Regions from separate parts of the Bradyrhizobium prioriisuperbiae genome, predicted to be linked through region 2. Evidence: predicted binding sites of a transcription regulator. Region 2 holds the regulator's gene; each other region holds the start of a gene.
The links. The regulator LexA, encoded in region 2, represses DNA repair genes until DNA is damaged. The targets are predictions, from matches to a motif close to TGTTCNNNNTGTGTTCNG.
Positions count from the first base shown of each region.

Region 1 (4,360 bases), 1.6 Mb from region 2:
GTATCGGCAGCCCCCTATGGCTCGGCCTCGATCCTGGTGATTTCGTATCTCTACATCCTGATGATGGGCGGCGACGGCCTGACCCGGGCGACCGAGATCGCGGTGCTCAATGCCAACTACATCGCCAAGCGGCTCGATTCGCATTTCCCGGTGCTGTATCGCAACGCGCGCGGTCGTGTCGCCCATGAGTGCATCATCGATCCGCGCGGGCTGAAGACCACGTCGGGCGTCACCGTCGACGACATCGCCAAGCGGCTGATCGACTATGGCTTCCACGCACCGACCATGAGCTTCCCGGTGCCGGGCACGCTGATGATCGAACCGACCGAATCCGAATCAAAGGCGGAGCTGGATCGCTTCTGCGACGCCATGATCGCGATCCGCCGCGAGATCGCCGAGGTCGAAGCCGGCCGCTTCACCATCGAAGCCTCGCCGCTGCGGCATGCGCCGCACACGGTGCACGACATCGCCGACGACAACTGGAACCGTTCTTATAGCCGCACCGAAGGCTGTTTCCCGGCCGGCTCCTCGCGCACCGATAAATACTGGGCGCCGGTCGGCCGGGTCGACAATGTCTATGGCGATCGCAATCTGGTGTGCTCGTGCCCGCCGGTGGCGGACTATGCCCAAGCGGCGGAGTGAACGGTAAAACGCGAGAATGAACCGACGGGTCCGCGCCAGCGCGCGCCCCGTTGGCTCACTCCCGCGGCGCTCGCCCACGCACGGACCATCAAAGCGAGCGTCAGGACGCGAGCGGCAAAAACACAGCGGGCGCTGACGACATCGGCAACTCAATGTCCTCAACGCCCGTGTGGTGAAACTCAAGTCACAGCGAATTCAACTCAAAGCGAATTCAAGTCACAGCGAACTCGAGCTCCAGAGTCCGGAAGCCCCAAGTCCCAGCCATCACGCCCGGTTCAACCGAGCGTGGCCCATCTCCTGCCAACCGGATTCCACCTTCGTGGTTGCCCCACGAAGCGGCTTCAGGGCATGGACAACGCGCTGAACAATGGTCTTGGGAACGCCCGGAAGATTTAGTCTTCCGCCGGCTCCTCACCGTCGGCATCGCTCTCGGGAGTACCGGCGAGAATCTGCTCGGCGATCAGGCCGGAGCTCTGGCGGATCGCGGCTTCTATCTTCGCCGACATGTCCGGATTGGCTTTCAGGAACGCCTTAGAGTTCTCGCGGCCCTGTCCCAGACGCTGGCTGTCATAGGAGAACCAGGCGCCGGATTTCTCGACGATGCCGGCCTTGACGCCGAGATCGAGGATCTCGCCCATCTTCGACACGCCCTCGCCGTACATGATGTCGAATTCGACCTGCTTGAACGGCGGCGCCAGCTTGTTCTTCACCACCTTGACGCGGGTCTGGTTGCCGACCACTTCCTCGCGCTCCTTGATCGCGCCGATGCGGCGAATGTCGAGGCGCACCGAAGCATAGAACTTCAGCGCATTGCCGCCGGTGGTGGTTTCGGGCGAACCGTACATCACACCGATCTTCATGCGGATCTGGTTGATGAAGATCACCATGGTGTTGGATTTGTTGATCGAGGCGGTCAACTTGCGCAGCGCCTGGCTCATCAAGCGCGCCTGCAGGCCGGGCAGCGCATCGCCCATTTCGCCCTCGAGTTCGGCGCGCGGCACCAGGGCTGCGACCGAGTCCACGATCAGTACATCGATCGCGCCCGAACGCACCAGCGTGTCGGCGATTTCCAGCGCCTGTTCGCCATGATCGGGCTGGGAAATCAGCAGTTCATCGACATTGACCCCGAGCTTGCGGGCATAAACCGGATCGAGGGCGTGCTCGGCATCGATGAAAGCGCAGATGCCGCCCTTCTTCTGGGCCTCGGCGACGCAATGCAAAGCGAGCGTGGTCTTGCCCGAGGATTCCGGTCCATAGATCTCGACCACGCGTCCCTTGGGCAGGCCGCCGACCCCGAGCGCGATGTCCAGCCCCAACGAGCCCGACGAAATCGTCTCGATTTCCATCGACTTGTCGTTCTTGCCGAGCTTCATCACCGAGCCCTTGCCGAACTGGCGTTCGATCTGGGACAGGGCGGCGCTCAAAGCCTTTGATTTGTCCATGGAACTTCCTTCAACGATACGCAAAGCAGCTTGGGACATTGGTCGCGCTCCTTATGGACGGGATTCGGCGGGGGGACAACGAAAGGCTCGGGTCGAAAGCTCCGAGACTCGCTCGGCTGAACTGATGCAACATTCGTACACTATTTGTTCTAAGTTCGCAATATGTTCTTTTTTGAATCCGGGTGCTGGGCTGTTTTGTCCCCTGGTGGCCTGGTTTGATTTCGGGGCGATGGAAGCGGGGCTTGGCTCGCCGGCCCATAGGTCGGCAACATTTGTCCGCAGTCCTATCTCCCAGCCCCGCCGCGCCGAATTAACTAGCAACATCAAACGCAACGGCGCAAAATAAGCTGTCACCGCTTGAATTTGGTGTTCGACGGCGTTCAGCGCGGCCCACGAACCGCGTGTCTCGGTGACATGAAGGATTTTGAGCGGCCGCCAACCCGGGAGGGTCGCAATGACTGGAGCCCTGAATCTGTCGCAGGGGCGGATCGACACAATCTGTCATGCCCTGGGCGATGTGGTCGATTGCCCGACATGCAACACGCCGCGGCGGATGGTCATCAAGAGCATTCATCCGGCGCTGGTCGGACAGGACACGATCACCTATCGCTGCACCAAGTGCGGCACTGAAGAAACCGACACCTTGAAGTGAGGTTTTTCAAGTGACGTTTTGGAAGTGACGTTGCAACAACGCTCCGGACGTTAGGCGTCGACGGGGACCGGAAACAGGCTGTCGATCAACGCTGTTTGCGCTTCGCCTGCCTGTTGCAGGAATTCGGCGATCTCCCACTCATCGAAACCGCTATGCCCGGACGTCTGCCAGTCGTGGCGCACCTGCAAGCGCCTGGTGTCCGCATCGAAGACAAGACTCCATGAGTCCAGATCGGCCGAAGCCGGCCCACGCCAGCTCTGGTGAAATTTGCGATTGATCATCGTCATGGCAGCGCCTCTCATGCTCCGGCTGAGCAACTGTCCGTTCGCACATGTCTCGCCCACGCAACGATAACCGGCCGCGGACGTTTCCGCCAGACAAAGGAGCCTTGTGATGCTGCGCCATGCTCTGGCCTCCGACGTGCCGCAGATCGCCGCGCTCTATCATTCCATCTGGCATGAAACCCACGCCCGCTTCATGCCGGCGGAAGAATGCGAGCGGCGCGACGTGGCGTTCTTTCATGACCGGATGACGGTGCTGCAGCCGACCACGCTGGTCACAGCGCGGGACCGGGCCATCATCGGTTTTGCCGCGTGGCACGACGACGTGCTCAGCCAGATGTTCGTCGCATCGCAATGGCGCGGGTCCGGGCTCGCACTGTGTTTGCTGGCACGCGCGGAACAGGGCATGGCGCGCGCAGGCATCGAACACGCAAAACTGCACTGCGTGGCGGGCAACGATCGCGCGCGCCGGTTTTACGAGCGTCAAGACTGGACGGTTCAGGAGCAATTCGCCCATGCAGTGGCCGGCCAGCCGGATGGCGTCTCGTTCTGGCGGATGGTCAAACGCCTCGGCCTCCCCCGATCGACCGATATACGGCGCAATCATTGGCTGCGATGATCGGTTGAGAAATTTTCACCCTGGTGGAACACAAATCCCTTGTCGGCGCCGCGCCGATGGCCGCAATCTCGGCGCGACGCATGCAAGTGCCACCCTCGACACCGCGCGTGCTGAACCATGTCTCGTTGCCGGGAGACGCATCTCTGGGGGCCGCGAGCCCGGCCTTGCCGCAGTATGCAGACCGTCTTTGAACAACCCGAATTCGATTGCTGCAATCGCTCGAGGAAAACCAATGTCTCGCATCCTTGATCGTCATATCCCCGACCGTCGTCCCCTCGCTCGTCATACGCTTACCGTCGCTGCGAGCGCGGTCCTCGCCGCGCTGATGATCGGCGCGCCGTCGCGCAACGCCCGTGCGGACGAGGCCGAGATCGCGCGCGGCAAGTATCTTGTCGCGTTCGGCGGCTGCCTGGATTGCCATACCCAGGGCTATTTCTCCGGCAAGCCGGACATGGCGCGCTATCTCGGCGGATCGGACATCGGCTTCGAAATTCCCGGCCTCGGCATTTTCGTCGGCCCGAACATCACGCCCGACAACGACACCGGCATCGGCCGCTGGAGCAGCAAGGAAATCGTCACGGCCATTCGAACCGGTGTACGGCCCGATGGCCGCATTCTGGCGCCGATCATGCCCTGGCGGGGTCTGGCCGCCCTCACCGACGCGGATGCCCAGGCGATCGCCGCATTCCTCAAGAGCTTGCCACCGGTCAGCAACAAGGTGCCC
Region 1 covers NZ_CP135921.1:5,535,017-5,539,376, reverse strand. The annotation lists gene gcvP (aminomethyl-transferring glycine dehydrogenase) at 1-642, shown strand, start outside; gene recA (recombinase RecA) at 1,035-2,123, opposite strand; gene RS897_RS26130 (hypothetical protein) at 2,539-2,736, shown strand; gene RS897_RS26125 (hypothetical protein) at 2,787-3,023, opposite strand; gene RS897_RS26120 (GNAT family N-acetyltransferase) at 3,130-3,636, shown strand; gene RS897_RS26115 (c-type cytochrome) at 3,962-4,360, shown strand, end outside.
Region 1: the regulator LexA is predicted to act here: its motif matches at 2,237-2,254, upstream of recA (recombinase RecA).

Region 2 (4,360 bases):
GACGCTGCCGGTGCGGCAGCGTCCCAAGGTGGCGATTCTCGCGACCGGCGACGAACTGGTCGCGGCCGGCGGCGCGCCTGGTCCCGGACAGATCATCTCGTCCAACGCCTATGCGCTGCAGGCGCTGGCGCGCGCGGAAGGCGCCGAAGCGATCGATCTCGGCACCGTCGGCGACACGCTCGAGGCCACAACAGCTGCGGTCCGGCGCGCGCGCGACAGCGGCGCGGATATCCTGGTGACCACCGGCGGTGCCTCGGTCGGCGATCATGACCTGGTCAAGTCCGCGCTCGATGCGGAAGGCGTCGAGATGGCGTTCTGGAAGATCGCGCTGCGCCCCGGCAAGCCGATGATGCACGGGCGGCTCGGATCGATGCGCATCCTCGGGCTACCCGGTAATCCAGTGTCCTCCTATGTCTGCGGCTTCCTGTTCATGGCGCCGCTGATCCGGGCCCTCTCCGGCCGCAGCGATATTCATCCGCCGCTGGAGGCGGCCCTGCTCGGCGGCCCGCTGCCGGAAAACGATCAGCGGCAGGATTACCTGCGCGCGCGTCTCGAGCTGCGCTCCGACGGTCTGCCGATCGCGACCGCGGTGAGCAAGCAGGACAGCTCGCTGCTCGGGAATCTCTCCGCCGCGCAGGCGCTGATCGTGCGGCCCCCATTCGCTGCAGCGGCAGCCGCGGGGTCATCGTGCTTCATCCTTAAGCTTCCCCTCTAGGCATTCTCCGATTTGTTGACCGTAAATTAAGAGGTTGCGGAACACATATGGAACATATAGTGTCCGTTCATGATTTGTTTCGAACGAGTCCCTGTTAAGCGCTTCGGCTCGATCGACTGAACTCAACTTGACAGACTCAACTGACAGACCTGCGGCTGTGACAGCGCCGTATTTTGGGGGAATGGTAAGATGCTCACGCGCAAGCAATACGAACTTCTCCGCTTCATCAATGAGCGGCTGAAGGAAGCCGGAGTGCCCCCCTCGTTCGACGAGATGAAGGACGCGCTCGACCTGCGCTCCAAATCCGGCATTCATCGCCTGATCACCGCTCTGGAAGAGCGCGGCTTCATTCGCCGCCTGCCCAACCGGGCGCGCGCGATCGAAGTCATCAAGATGCCCGAGCAAGCCGCCAACAACGGCGGCGGACGCCGGGGTTTCACCCCCAGCGTCATCGAGGGCAATCTTGGCCGGGTGGTTCGCTCCACCTCGGAAGATGAAGGCGGACGTCCGGTCGCCATTCCGGTGATGGGCCGCATCGCGGCCGGTACGCCGATCGAGGCGCTGCAGACCCGCAGCCACACCATCAACGTACCACCTGAGATGCTCGCCTCGGGCGAACACTATGCGCTGGAGGTCCGCGGTGATTCGATGGTCGAGGCCGGCATTCTCGACGGCGACATGGCGCTGATCCAACGCACCGAAGGCGCCGACACCGGCGACATCGTGGTCGCCCTGATCGACGAGGAAGAAGCCACCCTGAAACGCTTCCGCCGCCGCGGCGCCTCGATCGCCCTGGAGCCGGCGAACGCCGCCTATGAGGTGCGGATCCTGCCGCCCAACCGCGTGCGCATCCAGGGCAAGCTGGTCAGCATCTTCCGGCGTTACTGAAGCGTCTCAAGTTATCCGGCCCACAATCGCCCGGCGGAATGACATCCGCCGGGCATTTTTTGCGCGTGTGCATAGCCGACCGACGGCAGCAAGCCCGCAGCGCCTGTCCCGTCCATCATTAACGATACCGCGCGCAACACCCCCGGGTTCAAAGAATCAAACAATGGTTGATTCACCGTCGGGCCCTAGAATCCACCGGGTCGCGCCACTACGACGATTTGATCGATCCGGAGAGCTGCTGCAGATCGTGGCTCTCGCTTGCGAGGGACCTGCCAAATGTTTCGCATTCTCTCCTCGGTTCGGGAAGATGATGCGCCATTCTTGTTGATGTGCACAACGCTCGTCATCCTGTTCGGGATTGTAAGTATCGCCTGCGGCACCGCATACATCAGACAAATCAACGCACAAAAGATCGTCGCCGAAACGTCGCCGTCCCCTGCAACCATCATCTCCGCTGTTCCAATGAAGAGGAAGTACAGACCGCTTTATCCCAAATGGACCGAGGCGGTGATCAGGTTCGAGCGGCGCACGACGACAGGCATGGTTGCTTGCGAAGCGGTTCGGCTCAACTTCAATTCGTGGTCAACCGAATACCGTCCGGGAAAACTCTTCCAAGTTTATCCACGAAAAACGACGTGCGAAAATCCGATCTATGCCCCCGATATCCACGATCCTGCCAGGATCGGGTGGCTGGTTCTGATCACAACGACAATAACCGTACTTTTCGCCGGACTGATTGCCTACGGACTTTACAGGACGCGACAGCGCGAGATCGCGCTTGCAGCGACGCTCGCGATGCATTTCGATCGTCAGACTGACGACCGATTTCAGACGTGACGTCGACCGGAACCTCGACCGCATTCGAGCCCTCGAACGCCGCCTATGAGGTACGGATCCCGCCGCCCAACCGCGTGCGCATCCAAGGCAAGCAGGTCAGCATCTTCCGGCGTTACTGAAGCGAATTTTGAACCGAGAAAAAGCCGGCGGGCATTACGCCGCCGGCTTTGTTCCTGCGGCTGCCGGCCCGGCACTGTCCGGTTCCGCCGCGTATGGGCCGATGCTGGGCTCGGATGGTTAATCCAAGATTAATCCTCAACAGCAATCCCTTGCGATTTATTGGACGCCTCTTGCGCGCGTTCGGTTCAAGGTTGCCAGTGGCTCGTCGTCGCTCCCGATATCGCGCTAATCGTCAGACAGGCGATCGCTCTCGGCGGGTGTCACGTCCACCGGACGATCGCCGGTGCGATTGGGTGCGCTTGCCGCCTGCCCCTCCTCAATCGGCACAGCCGGCGCCCAGGGACGGTCGCGGCCTGCCGGCTTTTGCGCCTCGGCGATGAAGGTGCCGTCCCTGCGGCGCAGCGCCTGGGAGCCAGACCGGCGCAACCGCGCCTGATCGACCACGTACGCCGCGCAATCGGCAGGCGGCTGCCCGTGGGAGACGAGAAGCGCTGCTCTCGCGCAATCATCGGCGAACGCATCCGGCCTGATCGACAAGGCCACCAGAGACCCATCACGCATCTCGACCACGCAGCCGGCGCCGTCGCATGACACGCCTTCCATCAGGGACGGATCAGTCGCGATGCGTGCATCCGCATCCGCCGCGAGCCACTCCTTGACCAGGAAAGCATCCTTGCCGATGCGCATCAGATGCAGCCGTCCGTCCTTGCCACGCACGCCGATGTTCTGCCCGTCCGACGAGATCAGAATGTCTGGCTGCGGCGTGGCCAACGCCCACAGCGCCGCGACAGCGATCACGGCTAGACCCACGAAACGCAGCGGCGTCCGTAGCAGCCCCAGCATGATCATGCCGACCGTCGCAACCAGCAGTGGCCCGGTGCCGAACGCCGCCATCCGCCCGACCGCGCCCGGCAAAGCCGCGACCCACTGCGCAACCAGGATCATCCAGCCGATGCCGACATCCATCAATTGCCAAAACACGCCGTCGAGGCCGAACGGCATCGCGACCAGTCCCAGCAGCCCCGCCGGCATCACCAGCGCTGAGACCACCGGCATTGCCGCCAGATTGGCCAGCACGCCATAGGGCGTGATGCGATGGAAATGGAACGCCGCATAAGGCGTGGTGGCGAGGCCCGCGATCAGCGACGCCAGCATCAGCAGCATGAATTCGCGTCCGCCCCACAGCGCGATCCGCGTGGCCGTGGAATTGTCCGACGTTGCAAACAACGCCGGTAAACCGTTCGCCACCAGCGCGACCAGGCCGAGCGTCGCGGCAAACGACATCTGGAAGCTCGGGTGCACCAGCGCCTGCGGCGCAAGCACGAGCACCGTCATCGCGGCGATCGCCAGTGTGCGGAAAGTGATGGCGCGCCGGTCCACCATGATCGCGATCAGCACCACGGCCGTCATCAAGAACGAGCGCTGCGTCGCCACCTCGGAGCCCGACAGCAGGAGATAGAACGCGGCCGCGATCAGGGCCGCGACCGCCGACCATTTCTTGATCGGCGCGGAGACGGTCCACGCCGGCACCAGCGCCAGCAGGCCCCGCATGGCGAAGAACACGATGCCGGCCACCACCGCCATGTGATAACCGAAGATCGACAGCACGTGTCCCAGGCCCGAGATGAACATGGCGTCGTTCACCGGCGTGGTAATGGCGTCACGGCGGCAAGGAGTGCGGTGGCGATGGCGCGGGAATCGCCGCTCAGCGCAGTGCGGATACGGGCATCGATGGCGTCGCGCATACCCTGCAGTGTCGCCGCATAACGCAGCCACAGCCCGCCTCCGCTGGGCGGCGCT
Region 2 covers NZ_CP135921.1:7,164,989-7,169,348, forward strand. The annotation lists gene RS897_RS33580 (molybdopterin molybdotransferase MoeA) at 1-715, shown strand, start outside; gene lexA (transcriptional repressor LexA) at 905-1,603, shown strand; gene RS897_RS33590 (hypothetical protein) at 1,880-2,440, shown strand; partial or broken gene RS897_RS33595 (transcriptional repressor LexA) at 2,449-2,559, shown strand; partial or broken gene RS897_RS33600 (ComEC/Rec2 family competence protein) at 2,786-4,360, opposite strand, start outside.

Region 3 (4,360 bases), 1.3 Mb from region 2:
GCCCGCGAGGTCTTCCTTGTCGCCGGGTTGTTCGCCGACCATCATGATCGGCGCATGGCGCGGACCTTCTCCGAATACGGTCTGGGTCGCGTCTTTCCAGAGAGGGCAGGCACGGCAATCCATCGCCTCGGTTCGCAGATGCTCCAGCGTGTCTGCATGGGGTTTTGTCGGGACCATTGCTGGTTCCCTTCGCTGTTGTGTCGCGCGCGGCTCCGACGGCGCGCTCTCGATCATGGTTTGCGCGGTCCGGCCAGCCTGTTCGATCAGGGGATTGATCAAAGACGCCTCGGGAAGGTTCCGCCAGTATTTCACCGGCATCTCGGCCTTCATGGCTTTGACCTTGAGTCGTGCGGGATTGAAGATGCTGGCGTAATAAGTGCGCCAAAGATCCTCCAGCCGATCGTCCGATGGTGCGTCCGATTGGCAAACACCTTCGGTGAAGGTGGTCTTCGACCCGTCCCAATGGGCACAGCGATCGGGCGTCAGGATCGACCAGGCCATGTCGGCGAACCGATGCTCGAAAAATGGCGCAACAGCTTCAACGATATAATGCGGCGGTTCGAACCAGGCAATGAAGCGTGAATCGCGGTCGCGGCCGACCTCCCGGAACCTGACGAAGGCGTGCATCTTGTGCTCAGCGTGATGCACGTCGCGGGCAAGGCTGCCGATACGGGCCACATCGGGATCGGTCGCAAGCGACATCAATGCGGGGTGTGATCGCAGACGCCACAGCAGCCTGTACAGCAGGCCGAAGCGCTGCGGATCGCGGTTCAGGACTGCGGCGCGGGCGAGCTCGATGAAGGCCGCCGGAACATGAAACGCCGGCTGTCCGGCGATATCCGGAAGCGGGGATGGCGCGAACAGCTCCGGTGCGTCTCCGCCGACACACCAACTGACGGCTGCCGGCTCGATTTGGTTGATCGCCAGCGCGCGTGCAGCGGTGCGCCAGCCGTCGAAGTCGGTTTCAGATGCGAGTTTCACGTGGTGCATTGAAGTCCCCTAAAAGCCGAAGCCGAGTTGCGCGGGGCGCGGGCGGAGCAACTGCAGCAGGCGATTGCTGTCGAGCAGGGCCGGGGCCGGCCGATGGTCGGACAGCACGATGAACGGCAAAGCCTTCTTGCGCGGCACATGCAGCCGCGCCAGGTCGGCCGCACGCAGATGCGTCACGCGGCGTGCCGCGAGGATGCTGTTCACGGTTCGCGTGCCGAATCCTGGAACGCGCAGCAGCTGTTCGCGGCTGGCGCTGTTGACGTCGATCGGAAAACGATCGCGATGGCGCAGCGCCCAGGCGAGCTTGGGATCGATGTCGAGCGGCAACATGCCGTCTTCCAGCGGCTCGGTCAGTTCACCGATGTCGAAACCGTAGAACCGCATCAGCCAGTCGGCCTGGTAGAGCCGATGTTCGCGCACCAGCGGTGGCGCCTGCAGCGGCAGCGGCAGCGCGCGGCTCGCGTCGGGGATCGGGCTGAACGCCGAATAATACACCCGCTTCAGATTGTAGGAGCCGTAGAGATTGGCGCTGGTCTCCAGGATGGTCCGGTCGTTCGAGGCATCCGCGCCGATGATCATCTGCGTGCTCTGCCCGGCGGGAGCAAAGCGAGGCGGCGCTGCGCGGCCATGTTTCGCTGACGAGTCCGTTGCCTCGTCGAGTTTCAGGCGCAGCCGGCCCATGCTGCGGCGGATGGCGCGCACGTCCTTCTCGGGCGCAAGCCGGGCGAGGCTGGTTTCGGTCGGCACTTCGATATTGATGCTGAGACGGTCGGCGTATGTGCCGGCCTCGGCAATCAGGTCGTCGCTGGCGTCGGGAATGGTCTTGAGATGGATGTAGCCGCGGAAGTGATGCTCTTCGCGCAGGCTCTTCGCCACGCGCACCACCTGTTCCATGGTGTAGTCGGGATTGCGGATGATGCCGGACGAGAGAAACAGCCCCTCGATGTAGTTGCGCCGATAGAAGTCGAGCGTCAGCTGGACCGCCTCGCTGACGGTGAAACGCGCCCGCGGCACGTTGCTGGAGGCGCGGTTGATGCAATACAGGCAGTCGTAGTTGCAGGCGTTGGTCAGCAGGATCTTGAGCAGCGAAATGCAGCGGCCGTCGGGGGCATAGGAGTGGCAGATGCCCATGCCCGGATCGGTCGACCCAATTCCCTTGCCGTCGCGGGAGTCCCGCTGCTCGGTGCCGCTGGAGGCGCAGGAGGCATCGTACTTCGCCGCATCCGCGAGGATTTCCAGCTTGCCCTGCACGTCCATCTTTTAATCCATTGGTTTGATTGTGGAAAATTGAAAGTCCGGTGCCCGGCATTGACTCCCGGGACGCGGTCCGCTTTACTGGAACATATCATGAACAAATGCGGCGGTCATTCGTTCAATCCGCAACGATGACGAAGCCGGGATTTTTGAGGAGCGACGCATGAGCGGCGCACGCATGAGTACGCTTGCGCATTTGCGGGGTGCGATCGGACGCCTGGAGGCAGGCGCCACGCGCCAGCATGACGATGTGAACCGTATTGCGCTCGGCCATGGCGGCGCGGACGCGATGCTGAAGGGCGGCCTTGCGCGCGGTGCGCTGCACGAGGTGTTCGCCTCGGAAGGCCGTCATGCGGCGTCGGCCACCGGCTTCATTGCGGGCCTCGCCTGGCGCAGCGCGCGGCGGCGCCCGGTGATGTGGGTGCGGCAGGATTTCGTCGGGCTGGAAACCGGCCCGGTGTCGATGAACGGCCTCGCCCAGCTCGGGCTCGATCCGCGGCTGATCGTGACGGTCGCCGCCGCCGACATCGACATGGCCCTGCGGGTGACAGCGGATGCGCTCGCCTGCGATGCGCTCGGCGCCGTGGTGCTGGATGTCTGGGGCGGGGCGCGGCAGTTCGATCTCGTTGCCAGCCGCAAGCTGACGCTGACAGCGCAAACCTCCGGTGTCACCTGCCTGGTGTTGCGCAGCGCGGCGGAGCCCGCGGTGAGCACGGCCGAAACCCGCTGGGTCATTCGCGCCGCTCCCTCTCCACCCGGCTCGGTGTGGAGCGTTTGGGGCGATCCGGTGTTCGACGCTGAATTGGTTCGTAATCGCCATGGCCAGACCGGCCAGTGGATCATGGAATGGAAATGTGATGAGTGCCTTTTCCGTGAACCGGCGGCGCATCCTCAGCCTGCGGCTGCCGCGCCTGCCGACCGATCGTATCAAGCGCCAGTTGCAACGCTCAGGCGCCGCGCCGGCTGAGGTGACCAAGGTTGCTGCTACCAAGGCTGCTGCTGAACCTTGGGTGGTTGTCGGCAAGCAGAGCAACGCATTGCAGATCACGGCGCTGAACGATGTTGCGGTCGATCTCGGGCTTGAAGTCGGACTGCCGCTCGCCAATGCACGCGCCATCTGCCCGGACGTGCGGGTGTTCGATGTCGATGATGCGGCTGACAGGCAGGCGCTGAACGCCATCGCCGACTGGTGCGACCGCTTCACGCCGCTGGTGGCGCTCGATCCACCGCATGGGCTGTTCCTTGATGTTACCGGCTGCGCGCATCTGTTCGGTGGCGAGGCGGCGATGATGCGCAGTCTTTGCGAGGCGCTCGACCGCCAGGGCTTTGTGGTCAACGCCGCGATTGCCGGCACGCCGGGCTGCGCGCGCGCGGTGGCGATGGCGACACGCGGCCATGTGATTCCCGAGGGTGGCGAGGCCGCTGCCGTCCATTCCCTGCCGGTTTATGCCTTGGGAGCCCACGACGCCATCACGCGCGGGCTGCGCCGTGCCGGTCTCAAGACCATCGGCGATGTCGCTGCGCGCGCGCCGCACGAAATCGCGGCCCGGTTCGGCGCGGCTTTTGTGGCGACGTTGCAGCAGGCGCTGGGGCAGGGCGATGCGCCGATCTCGCCGCGCAAGCTGCTGCCGGACTATATGGTGGAGAAGCGTTTTCCGGAACCGATCGCCACCGATCTCGCCATCACCGCCACCCTCGACCGGCTGGCGCAAATGCTGATGACGGCGATGGAGCGCCATGGCAAGGGCGCGCGCCGGCTCGAAGCCAGTTTTTTCCGCACCGACGGCGCGGTGCGCCTGATCGCGGTCGAAGCCGGCCGGCCGGTGACGCGAACGAAGATGGTGGAGCGATTGTTCCGGGAGAAGCTCGATGCGCTGGCCGATCCGCTCGACCCTGGCTTCGGCTTCGATCTGATCCGGCTGTCGGCCAGTCATGTCGAGACCGTGGTCCAGGAGCAGCGCGATCTCGACGCCCATGCCCAGGATAATGACGAGGTGTCGGCGCTGATCGACCGGATCGCGGCGCGGATCGGCGGCCGGCGCATTCTGGTATATCTGCCGCAAGACACGCATATTCCGGAGCGGGCGTCTCTTGCCGTTCCGGCGCAGCACCAGTT
Region 3 covers NZ_CP135921.1:8,469,445-8,473,804, reverse strand. The annotation lists gene RS897_RS39330 (UdgX family uracil-DNA binding protein) at 1-990, opposite strand, end outside; gene RS897_RS39325 (putative DNA modification/repair radical SAM protein) at 1,000-2,247, opposite strand; gene RS897_RS39320 (ImuA family protein) at 2,408-3,211, shown strand; gene RS897_RS39315 (Y-family DNA polymerase) at 3,102-4,360, shown strand, end outside.
Region 3: the regulator LexA is predicted to act here: its motif matches at 2,327-2,344, upstream of RS897_RS39320 (ImuA family protein).